DNA from 3 places in the Pseudoxanthomonas sp. LARHCG66 genome. Region 3 is predicted to be linked to each of the others. Evidence: riboswitches for the same ligand, from Rfam matches in the RefSeq annotation. Region 3 holds a riboswitch; each other region holds the start of a gene.
The links. Region 3 has a riboswitch for cobalamin ahead of btuB (TonB-dependent vitamin B12 receptor). Riboswitches for the same ligand answer to the same signal wherever they lie in the genome.
Positions count from the first base shown of each region.

Region 1 (3,988 bases), on a different contig from region 3:
GGCCGACTGGTCGATGAAGGCGCCACGGCCGGCGGCCATGTCGATCAGCGAACGCATCGGGATTTCCCACGCGGTGCGATAGATCTGCTGCAGCGTGTCCGGCACCTGCGCCAGGCCCTGTACCGAGCCTTCGGACAGTTTGATCGCATCGCGCGTCTCCGCCGTCCACAGGCCCAGCTTCTTCAACTCGTCCACCAGGTAGCGGTTGACCTGCAGGAAATCGCCCGACAGCGTCTCGCGCTTGAACAGGTTGGACACCTGCGGCTCCACGCATTCGTAGCAGCCGGCGATCGAGGCGATCGTCGCCGTCGGCGCGATGGCGATCAGCAGCGAGTTGCGCAGGCCGTGCTCCTTGATGCGCGCGCGCAGCGCGTCCCAGCGCTCTGCGTTCTCGGGCACAACGTTCCATGCATCGAACTGCAGTTCGCCGTTGGCGGCGCGGGTATCGGCGAACGACGGATGGCGGCCGCGTTCCTGCGCCAGTTCCACCGAGGTTTCGAGTGCGTGGAAGTAGATGGTCTCGGCGATCTTCGCCGACATCGCACGCGCTTCGGCGCTGTCGAACGGCAGGCGGAGCTTGAAGAACACATCCTGCAGGCCCATGCAGCCCAGGCCCACCGGGCGCCAGCGCAGGTTGCCGCGGCGCGCGGTTTCGATCGGATAGAAATTCAGGTCGATCACGCGGTCCAGCTGGCGCACGGCCAGGCGCACGGTCTCGGCCAGCTTGTCGAAATCGAAATACCCGTCCTCGTCGAAATGGCGGGCGAGGTTGATCGAGCCCAGGTTGCACACCGCCGTCTCTTCGGTCGACGTGACCTCGAGGATCTCGGTGCACAGGTTGGACAGGTGGATCACGTTGCCGGCACGCAGGGTCTGGTTGCTGGCGGCGTTGCATTTGTCCTTGAAGGTCATCCAGCCGTTGCCGGTCTCGGCCAGCGTACGCATCATGCGGCCGTAGAGCTTGCGGGCGGAGATGGTCTTCATCGCCTTGCCCTGCGTCTCGGCCTGCGTGTACGCCAGCTCGAATGCAGCGCCGTACAGGTCGGTCAACTCCGGCACCACGCGCGGATCGAACAGCGACCATTCCTGATCGGCCTCCACGCGCTTCATGAAGAGGTCCGGCACCCAATTGGCCAGGTTGAGGTTGTGCGTACGGCGGGCTTCGTCGCCGGTGTTGTCGCGCAGCTCGAGGAAGTCCTCGATGTCGGCATGCCAGGTTTCCAGATACACGCAGGCCGCGCCCTTGCGCTTGCCGCCCTGGTTGACCGCGGCGACCGAGGAATCCAGCGTCTTCAGCCATGGCACGATGCCGTTGCTGTGGCCGTTGGTGGACTTGATCAGCGAGCCGCGCGAGCGCACGCGGGTGTAGCTCACGCCGATGCCGCCGCTGAACTTGCTCAGCTGCGCGATGTCGCCGTACTTGGCGTAGATGGACTCCAGCGTGTCCTGCGGCGAATCCAGCAGGAAGCACGAGGACAGCTGTTCGTGGGTGGTGCCGCTGTTGAACAGCGTCGGCGAGCTGGGCAGGTAGTCCAGGTTGCCCATGCGGCGGTACAGCGCCAGCGCTTCCGGCACGTCCTCGCTCAGCGCGCAGGCGATGCGCAGGAAGAACTGCTGCGGGGTCTCGATCACCTTGCGGGTGTGCGGGTGGCGCAGCAGGTAGCGGTCGTACAGCGTGCGCAGGCCGAAGTAGTCGAAGTGCAGGTCGAGCGAGGCATCCAGCGCGTCGTTGAGTTTGCGCGCGTTGGTCTGCACGAAGTTCAGCAGGCGGTCGTTGATCAGGCCGACCTCGTGGCCGCGGGTGACCGATTGCGAGAACGCGTGGATCTCCTGGCCGGTGACTTCCTTCACGATGTAGCCGGCCAGCAGGCGCGCGGCCAGGCGGCTGTATTCGGGCTCCTCGCCGGTCAGCAGCGCGGCGGTGCGGATCGACAGTTCGTCCAGTTCGCGCGTGCTGGCGCCGTCGTACAGGCCGGAGATGGTGCGGGTGGCCACGCGCATCGGGTCGATGGCGTGCAGGCCTTCGCAGTTGCGCTGCACCGCGCGCACGATCTTGTTGAGGTCCACCGGCTCGCGGCCGCCATTGCGCTTGGTCACGCTCATCGCGGTGGCGGTGGGCGGCGGGGTCAGAGAAAACGCGTCCTTCTGGGACGGGGTGGTGCCTGCGTCGGCGACGGCGGTGTCGATCTGGGTCACGAGATTCCTCCATGCGTGGTGCACGCGGCGGCCCGTCCCTCGCGGGGCAGCGGAAGGCCGGATGGGGAATCACAGTGGGGAAGCGGCGTCGCAGGCGGCGAGACCACGCAGTCGGACTGCGGGTGCCCTGCTTCGCCAGCCATCTCCCCCCGGAGAATCCGCGGCCGGCACCGCGCGGTGTGCAACGCGCGGCTGTCGGCAGGTCTTCGGACTCATGGGCGTGGAAGGCGGTGCCTTCCTCCTAGTCCGCCGCTTCCCGAGGCGTGGGCCTCAGTGCTGTGTGGCGGGGTCGTTCCCAATTACCGCTGCGGGGCAGTGCCGGAGTGGCGCGAGGCGTCACCGGCTTCCCTTTTCATCCGGAGACTAGCCATCTCCGGAACCGACGGCCACAAGATAGTGGGGGTGTATGGAAGCGTCAACACCAAATGTTGTGTGGAACAGCCGATGTCGACGCGATGCGGGTTTCACGCTTTGAAGCCTTCTCCCCGCGCGGCGGGGAGAAGGTGCCCGGAGAGCCTGCCCCGTACTGGATACGGGGGCGGATGAGGGGCAGGCGCGGTGATGATTCGTGCATGAAGCTCTTTGGCATCAAAAGCGCTGTCGCGATCCGACGCATTGGGTGCCCGGACTTCGTTCGCCCCTCACCCGCCTTCGGCACCCTCTCCCCGCTCACGCAGGGAGAGGGGAAGGAGCATCACGCCTTCAGCGCGGCGATCGACGCGTCTTGCGCCTGCTGGTACAGCGCGAACGGGTCGTGGATCGTCTTGCCCAGTGCTGCTTCGAACGCTTCCTGGTTGGCGTGCGCGTCATACGCGCGCTGTTCGCCGCCGCCCAGGTTGGACTGGAAGATGCCCGCCGCGCTGACCGGGAGGAAGTCTTCGTAGACGATGGGATCGACCACGGCGTGGCCCGCCTCGACCAGCGCGTCAGGCGTCATCGCTGTGCGCTCGCTGGCGGGCAGTGCTGCGCCGGCATCGGTCAGGCGGTAGCGGAAGTAGCCCAGGCCCTCACGGCGCAGCGTGTCCTCGTCGTCCGGGAACGCGGCGAACGCGGCCGCCAGCCGCTGCGGATAGTCCGCCGAGGTATTGCCGGCACCGCCTGCCTGGCGCACCTGCGCCAGCAGTCGGTCGTAGAGTTCGCGTCCGGCCGGCGTCAGCGCCAGGCCGCGCTGTTCGATCTCGCCGAAGCGCGCGCTGTGGCTGCCGGGTACCAGCGTGCCGCTGGCATCGGGGAAGGCGACTTCCTCTTCCAGCGCCTTGAAGCTGGTCTGTCGCAGCAGGATCGGCACCGCACGGCGGGGCGGGCCTTCGATCAGGGCCTTGGCCTGGATGCCACGGTCGAGCATCGCCGCCTGCGCGGCATCGATGTCCAGCGTGCGCGGGGTCAGGTGGTTGATGTGCGGGCCATGGAAGCTGACCACGTCGGCGACCAGCCGGTGCAGGCCGTGCAGGGCCTGGTAGGTCTGCAGCGAGACGGTGGCATCGCCGTGCCAGCGGAAGGTCTCGAGAACTTCGGCGACGAAGCGCTGCGCGTCGGCCTCACCCAGTCCGCCATCGCGTTCGGCCTGTGCCACCAGGGCACGCGCGCCCGCGGTGAAGATGTCGCGGCGGGCCAGAATGGCCTCGGCTTCCGTGCGCAAGGCCGCGTCCGCGATCAGCTCCAGCCGCAGCAGCGAGGTGAAGATGCGGAACGGATTGGCGGCCAGCGCTTCTTCGGTCAGTGGGCGGAACGCGGTGGCATGCACCGGCACGCCGGCCACGGTCAGGTCGTAGTAGCCCACCGCGTGCATGCC
Region 1 covers NZ_JBIXJW010000004.1:281,038-285,025, reverse strand. The annotation lists gene ACIPRS_RS14080 (ribonucleoside-diphosphate reductase subunit alpha) at 1-2,103, opposite strand, end outside; cobalamin riboswitch at 2,377-2,595, opposite strand; gene hglS (2-oxoadipate dioxygenase/decarboxylase HglS) at 2,891-3,988, opposite strand, start outside.
Region 1: another riboswitch for cobalamin. It lies ahead of ACIPRS_RS14080 (ribonucleoside-diphosphate reductase subunit alpha); the one in region 3 lies ahead of btuB (TonB-dependent vitamin B12 receptor).

Region 2 (3,988 bases), on a different contig from region 3:
AGTTCCTGGGCCTGTAGTCAGAGGTCGAACGCCAGCAGGTCGTGACCGGTGGCCGCGCGCACCACGCGCCGGTACAGCACGTTGCCGCTGCCGCCATTGGTCAGCGCCACCAGCGCGCGCTGGCCGGCAAGATCGCCCAGGGCGAAGTTCTTGAAGATGCCGCCATTGCTGCCCGAGTGGTAGAACACGGGCCCGCGCGGCGTGGCTTCCAGGTTCCAGCCCAGGCCCTTCTCGGTCCAGCGGCCGGGCACGTCGATCTGCTTCGTCAGCATCGCCGTGCGCGTGGCCTCGCTGATCTGCCAGGGCGCGCGCGGCGTACGCACCATCAGCGCCATGAAGCGGGCGTAGTCCGTCGGCGTGGTGCGCAGGCTGGCCGCGGCATTGGCCAGGATGTCGCCGGGCCAGTTCACCAGGCCCTTGGGCGTGATCGCCTGCACGAGTGGCAGTGCGCGCGCGGCGTCTTCGTAACGCCACGCGGACAGCGGCCTGCCCCAGCGACCGGCGATGACCTGCGCCGCGCTCCACTGTTCGCGCAGCATCTGCGGCGGCATGCCGGGCTCTTCGTCCTCGACGGCACGATGGCCATGGACCGAACGCGCGGCGAGGTCCGCGCTCCACGTGTAGCTGCTGTCGCGCATGCCGGCCGGACCGAACAACAGGCGTTGCATGGACTCGTCCAGGCTCTCGCCGGTCAGCGTCTCCACCACCAGTTGCAGCCAGAAGATCGCCTCGCCCGAATAGTCGATGCGCGTGCCGGGCTTCACTGCGGGCACCAGTTTTTCGTTCGCCGGATCCTTGCGCCAGTTCGGCATGCCGGTGGAATGGCGCAGCACGTCGCGCGCGGTGACCAGGTCCACCCAGGGGTGATCGGCCAGGTAGTCCATCCGCCGGTAACGCACCAGCGGCGCGTCGAGATCGATCACGCCCTGGTCCGCCAGTTGCAGCACCAGGTAGGCGAACACGGGCTTGCTGAGCGAGGCATCCTCGAACAGCGTGTCGTCCGCCACCGGCGTACGCGCCTGCGCATTCGATACCCCGAGGTTGCGTGACCACACCACCTCGCCGCGTTCCACCACCGCCAGGCCGATGGCCGGGACACGCAATGCCTGCATCAGGCGCGGCAGGTCGGCGAGGAAAGGATCGGGCGGGATCCAGCCGGCAGCATCGTCGCAGGCGGCGGCGCGGGTGACCTGCGGCCAGGTCGCGGCCGCCAGGGTCGACAGGGCGGCGGTCTTCAGCCAGCGGCGGCGCGGGAGGGATGGCAGGGAGGGATGATTCATGCGGGCCTGGTTGAAGATCGTGGCGTCATGGAGGTGGACGAACGAGCGACCGCAAACCCCGCCGCGAGATCGTCATGGCTGCACTTGACGTACCACCATGCCGGGGGTACTTTGCCCATCGCCAAGGATTCCATCGCTTTATCCAGATATAGCGATGGAATTAAAAGGGAAGCCGGTGCGGCCTGTTCCATGGGCCTATTCCGGCGCTGCCCCGCAGCGGTATTTGGAAACGAACCTCGCCAACAGCACTGGTCCTCGCGGACCGGGAAGCGGCGGGAAGTAGGCCAGCGCACCCGCGCCCGTCCATGAGCCCGAAGACCTGCCCTGGCCGGAGGACACGACCGTCCTCCGACTGACCTGGAGCTTCCGAGGGGAGGTGGCCGGAGCCCGTGTCCGTGCGCGCCTGCCCGGATGCGTCCTCCTGCGCCCGACTTCGGCACTCCGGCTCGCCCGCGGGGGCGAAGGTCGCTGGCGTGGCGGGCCCTGGCCTGGCGCGCGGTTCCTTCGTTCCTCATCCGCTACCGCATGAGGACACGCACCATGACCACCGTTACCACCCTCGGCTTCCCGCGCATCGGCGTGAAGCGCGAACTGAAATCCGCCCTGGAAAGCTACTGGCGGGGCGAAAGCACCGCCGACGACCTCCAGCGCACCGCGCGCGACCTGCGCCATCGCCACTGGCAGCTGCAGCGCGAGGCCGGCGCCGATGTCGTGCCGTGCAACGACTTCGCGCTGTACGACCACGTGCTGGACACCGCCTTCCTGTTCGATGCCATCCCGGACGCCTACCGCGCGCTGGCCGACGCCGATCCGCTGGCCGGCTATTTCGCACTCGCGCGCGGCGTGCAGGACGGCGGTGCCGACCTGCGCGCGCTGGAGATGACCAAATGGTTCGACACCAACTACCACTACCTGGTGCCGGAGCTGCACGCCGGCCAGACCTTCCGCCTGCGTGGCGACAAGCCGGTGGCGGAATTCCTGGAAGCGCGCGCCGCCGGCCATGCCGCGCGGCCCGTGCTGCTGGGGCCGGTGAGTTTCCTGCTGTTGGCCAAGACGGTGGATGGCAGCGATCGTCTCGCGCTGCTGGAAGCATTGCTGCCGGTGTACGCGGCGCTGCTGGCCAGGCTGCACGACGCAGGGGCGGACTGGGTGCAGATCGACGAACCCTGCCTGGTGCTGGATCTGGATGATGCCGCGCGCGCCGCCTATGTGCAGGCCTATGCCACGCTGGCGAAAGGGGCGCGGCCGTCGCTGCTGCTGGCGACCTACTTCGGCCGCCTGGGCGACAACCTGCCGCTCGCGTGCGCGCTGCCGGTGGATGGCCTGCATGTCGACCTGGTGCGCGGCAAGGAGCAACTGGACGAGGTGTTGAAGCATCTGCCGAAGGGCCGCGTGCTGTCGGCGGGGCTGGTGGACGGTCGCAACATCTGGCGCACGAACCTGGACAACGCGTTGATCCTGGCGAAGTACGCGCAGGGCCATGTCGGCGACATCGCGTTGTGGTTGTCGCCGTCGTGTTCGCTGCTGCACGTGCCGGTCGACGTGGCCGGCGAGAAGGCGTTGCCTTCCGACCTGCGATCGTGGCTGGCCTTCGCGCGCCAGAAGATCGAAGAACTGCGCCTGCTGTCCGATGCCCTGCGCGATCCGCGCGCGGCGGAGCCGGGCCTGGCCATCGCCCGCGACCGGATCGAATCGCGCCGGCATTCGGCGCGCGTGCATCGTCCCGCAGTGGCGGCGCGCCTGGCATCGACGGAGGTCGCCGACATCCATCGCGATTCGCCTTACCCGCAACGCCGTGCCGCGCAGGCGGCACGCTTCGGATTGCCGGATTTCCCGACCACCACCATCGGCTCGTTCCCGCAGACCCACGAAGTGCGCGAGGCACGGGCAAGGAACAAGAGCGGCAAGCTGCCGGACGCGGACTACGAAGCCTTCCTGCGCGAGGAGACCGAACGCTGCGTCCGCTTCCAGGAAGAGATCGGCATCGACGTGCTGGTGCATGGCGAGTTCGAGCGCAACGACATGGTGGAGTACTTCGGCGAACAGCTGGAAGGCTTCGCCTTCACCCGCAATGGCTGGGTACAGAGCTACGGCTCGCGCTGCGTGAAGCCGCCGGTAATCTACGGCGACGTACAGCGCCCGGCGCCGATGACGGTGCGCTGGTCGCAGTACGCGCAGTCGCTGACCGACCGGCCGATGAAGGGCATGCTGACCGGCCCGGTGACGGTGCTGCAGTGGTCCTTCGTCCGCGACGACCAGTCCCGCGCGCAGACCTGCCGGCAGATCGCGCTGGCGCTGCGCGACGAAGTGCTGGATCTGGAAGCGGCCGGCATCTGCGTCATCCAGATCGATGAGCCTGCACTGCGCGAAGGCCTGCCGCTGCGGCGCGCCGACTGGTCTTCATACCTCGACTGGGCGGTGGAGTGTTTCCGCATCACCGCCGCCGGCGTGGCCGACGACACCCAGGTGCACACGCACATGTGCTATTCCGAGTTCAACGACATCATGGACGCCGTTGCGGCGATGGACGCCGACGTGATCTCCATCGAAACCTCGCGCTCGCGCATGGAGCTGCTGGATGCCTTCGTGAAGTTCCGCTATCCCAACGACATCGGGCCGGGCGTGTACGACATCCATTCGCCGCGCATTCCCTCGGTCGGCGAGATGATCGGCTTGCTTGAGAAAGCGCGTGCGGTGCTGGCGCCGGA
Region 2 covers NZ_JBIXJW010000004.1:288,030-292,017, reverse strand. The annotation lists gene ACIPRS_RS14110 (linear amide C-N hydrolase) at 1-17, shown strand, start outside; gene ACIPRS_RS14105 (serine hydrolase domain-containing protein) at 18-1,280, opposite strand; cobalamin riboswitch at 1,388-1,621, shown strand; gene metE (5-methyltetrahydropteroyltriglutamate--homocysteine S-methyltransferase) at 1,821-3,988, shown strand, end outside.
Region 2: another riboswitch for cobalamin. It lies ahead of metE (5-methyltetrahydropteroyltriglutamate--homocysteine S-methyltransferase); the one in region 3 lies ahead of btuB (TonB-dependent vitamin B12 receptor).

Region 3 (3,988 bases):
CCTACGCAGGCGGACATCGACGCGAACGCGAGCCCGTAGAAAATGAACATGAAGGCCAGCGGACGCGGACCGTTGGCGTCGGACAGCGGCATCGGCAGCCACCCGCCCGTGATCCACCCGAAGAACGTACCCAGCAGCAGCCGCAGCGGATACACGTAGACCAGCACCAGGAACACCAGCAACAGGCTGAGCAGCGTGGCCGGGACGGTGCCCAGCCGATAGCGCCGGCTCCAGCGCACATGCGCGTACCAGAACATCGCCACCATCGCGAAGCTGGCGGCGAACGCCGGTATGTTCTTCAGCGCCTGCAGTACGCCGCCGATGCTGTCAGGAATGCGCTCCACGGAGATGACCAGCAAAGTGACCGCGAACGCGAACGCCGCATCGACGAATGCCTCCAGCCGCGTCACGCCATGGCCACGCCAACCCGCTTCTTCTTCATCGCGTGCATTCGCGCCCACCTGTCGCCCCCGTCAGCCCATGCGCATGGGACGCATCATATCGGGCCGTCCCGCAGGACGCGGGAGTAGAATCGACGCCATGTCATTCGCCTCCCAGACGCTCACCGGCAGCAAGCCGGAACAATACGCACAGCTGGCCGCGCAGGCCCGTGCCCTGCTGGCCGGCGAACCGGACCGGATCGCCAATGCCGCCAACCTGGCCGCACTGCTCTACCACGCCCTGCCGGACCTCAACTGGGCCGGCTTCTACTTCTTCGATGGCCGGGAATTGGTCGTTGGCCCGTTCCAAGGCTTACCAGCCTGCGTGCGGATCCCGTTGGACAAGGGGGTCTGCGGAGCCGCCGCACGCACCCGCCAGACCCAGCGCGTGGACGATGTGGAGGCCTTCCCGGGCCACATCGCCTGCGATTCCGCTTCACGCTCGGAGTTGGTGGTACCGCTGGTGAAAGGGGACGAACTGGTCGGCGTGCTCGACCTGGACAGCCCACGCCTGGCGCGCTTCGATGCCGACGACCAGGCGGGCATGGAACGCATCGCCGCCATCTTCGTGGATTCGCTGACATGACAGGCACCAAGCTGCGCAACATCGGCCCCAAGTCCGCCGCCTGGCTGCGCCAGGTCGGCCTGCGCACGCAGGAGGACCTGGAGGGCGTCGGCGCGGTGGAAGCCTTCATACGGGTCAAGCGCGCGGGATTCCGGCCCAGCCTCAACCTGCTCTATGCGCTGGAAGGCGCCCTGCTGGACTGCCACTGGCAGCAGCTGCCCGAGGATCGCCGCAGTGCATTGCTGGTGGCCTACGACGCGGCGGCGGCCCTGCTGCCGCCGCCGCGCGGCCGACCCGCTGCAGGCCCGGTGACCACGACGCACACCGAGCGCGAAGAAGACACGGGCCCTTCGCTCAACCTGTTCGACTCGCCAGGCGGCGACGACTGACTCCTGCATCGGGGCTTCAGCCCCGATGCTTTTCAGCAACTCCATAGGGGGCTGCTCGAAGAGCATCGAAGCTGAAGCCCCTCCTGCACCTGTGCGGGCAGGAACGCGTTGGCTTCCCGTATACTGCGCGCGCTTTCAGGTGACCCGTGGCTTCCACGCCCGGGTTGAAACGGGAAGCCGGTGACCCGCGATACGCGGCATTCCGGCGCTGCCCCCGCAACGGTAGGCGAACAACAGCCGCGGCATCGGCCACTGTGCATTGCATGGGAAGGCGCCAAGGCGGAGTGCCCTGCACTCGTTCGCAAGCCCGGAGACCGGCCTGGGAGTCCACTGGTTGCGATGCGGAGGGCGTCGCGGCGTGCCGCGCCGCTGCCTGTCTGCTGCGCTGTCCGCAACGCTCCCTTCCCCGTCGCAACTCCACGCCGAAGAATGCGCGCGGGGCGCGCGATGGAGTTGAATCCGATGTACAGCCGTTTTCCCCTTTCCCACCTGGCCCTCGCGGTCGCATTGGCGCTGCCGTTCGCGGCGCAGGCGCAGGACCGCAGCACGACCGACCTCGACGAAGTCGTGGTATCCGGCACCCGAACCGCTGTCGCGGTCGAGGACAGCCTGGTCCCCGCGCAGGTGATCAATCGTGAAGCGATCCAGCGCAGCCAGGCCCGTTCGTTGTCCGAACTGTTGCAAGGCCGCGCCGGCATTTCGCTCGCCAACCAGGGCGGGGCCGGCAAGATCACCACGCTCAACCTGCGCGGCACCGAATCGGACCATGTGCTGGTGCTGATCGACGGCGTCCGCATGGGCTCGGCGACCGCCGGCCTGCCGGCGCTGCAGGACCTGCCGATCGATCAGATCGATCGCGTCGAGATCGTGCGCGGCCCGCGCTCAAGCCTGTACGGCTCGGAAGCCATCGGCGGCGTGATCCAGGTGTTCACCCGTCGCAACACCGGCAAGGTGCGTCCGAATTTCCGCATCGGCGTGGGCAGCGACAGCACGCGTGAAGCCAGCGCCGGCATCGGCGGCGGCAATGCGCGCGGCTGGTTCGGCGCGGACGTGGCGCATACGCGGACGGATGGCTTCAATGCCTGCCGTGGACGCGGTCCGGATCCGGGCATCCCGTTCGACTTCGGCGCTGGTTGCTTTACCGACGAACCCGACCGCGATGGCTACCGCAACACGTCGGCCAACCTGCGCGGCGGTTACTCTTTCACCGATACGCTGACGATGGAAGCCAACGCACTGCGCGCCGAGGGCAAGAGCGAATTCGACGGCAGCTTCACCAATCGCTCGGAAACGGTGCAGCAGGTGATCGGCACCAAGCTGCGCTATACGCCGAGCGAGAAGGTCGGCCTGCAGCTGAGCCTGGGCCGCAACGACGACAAATCAGACGATTTCCATGACGACGTGCAGTCCGGCTATTTCGAGACGCGCCGCTACGTGGCTTCGCTGCAGGGCGATTTCACGGTGGCCGCCAACCAGCTGCTGACCGCCGGCATCGACTGGCAGGACGACAAGGTGGAAAGCGCCACCGACTTCGACGTCACCCAGCGCGACAACCTGGCCGGCTTCGTCGAGTACCAGGGCCGCTTCGGTGCGCACCAGCTGCAGGCCAGCGTCCGCAACGACGACAACGAACAGTTCGGCAACCACACCACCGGCAGCCTGGGCTACGGATTCGGCTTCGACAACGGCCTGAAGCTGACCGCCAGCGTGGCCACCGGCTTCAAGGCGCCGAGCTTCAACGATCTGTACTACCCGTTCTTCGGCAACCCCGACCTGAAGCCCGAAGAATCCGAGAGCGTCAACCTGGGCATCGCGCGGTACGCGGACAGCTGGAACTGGACGTTCAACGTCTACCAGAACAAGGTGGACCAGCTGATCTCATACGATGCGGCGATCTTCCTGCCCAACAACATCGACGAAGCGCGCATCCGCGGCGCGGAGTTCACGGTCGACTTCACGCTGGGCGGTTTCGACATCGCCACCCAGCTGAGTCACACCGACCCGCGCAACCGTTCGGCGGGCCCCAACCACGACAACCTGCTGGCACGTCGTCCACGCAATACCGCGCGCATCGACGTGGATCGCGCGTTCGGCGCGTTCCGTACCGGCGTGACGTTCAACGCGGCGGGCGAGCGCTACGACAACCTGGCCAACACCGATCGCCTGGGCGGCTACAGCACGCTGGACCTGCGCCTGGAGTACGCCATCGCGCCGGCCTGGACGTTGCAGGCGAAGGTCGGCAACGTGTTCGACCGCGACTACGAAACCGTCGCCTGGTACAACCAGGCTGGCCGCACCTACGGCCTGAGCCTGCGTTACCAGCCGACCGAGTGACACGACGGGACACGCGATAGAAGAAAGCCCGGCATCGCCGGGCTTTTTTTTCCCCAATCACCCCGCCACCCGCTCCGCTTCGTCGAACAAGCCCGGCTGGGTCGCCACCTCATCCCGGTCGCGGAAGCCGGAAAGGCCCACGCCCACCAGCCGGTAACGCGTGGCCGCCGGCAGCTCCACGCGCTCGCGCAGCGCGAGTGCGATGTCGATGAAATCCTGCGCCGTCACCGGAGGCGACTCCGGCGTGAAGCTGCGGGTCA
Region 3 covers NZ_JBIXJW010000006.1:166,541-170,528, reverse strand. The annotation lists gene ACIPRS_RS16895 (TMEM175 family protein) at 1-461, opposite strand, end outside; gene ACIPRS_RS16890 (GAF domain-containing protein) at 541-1,026, shown strand; gene ACIPRS_RS16885 (TfoX/Sxy family protein) at 1,023-1,394, shown strand; cobalamin riboswitch at 1,515-1,731, shown strand; gene btuB (TonB-dependent vitamin B12 receptor) at 1,857-3,728, shown strand; gene dinB (DNA polymerase IV) at 3,786-3,988, opposite strand, start outside.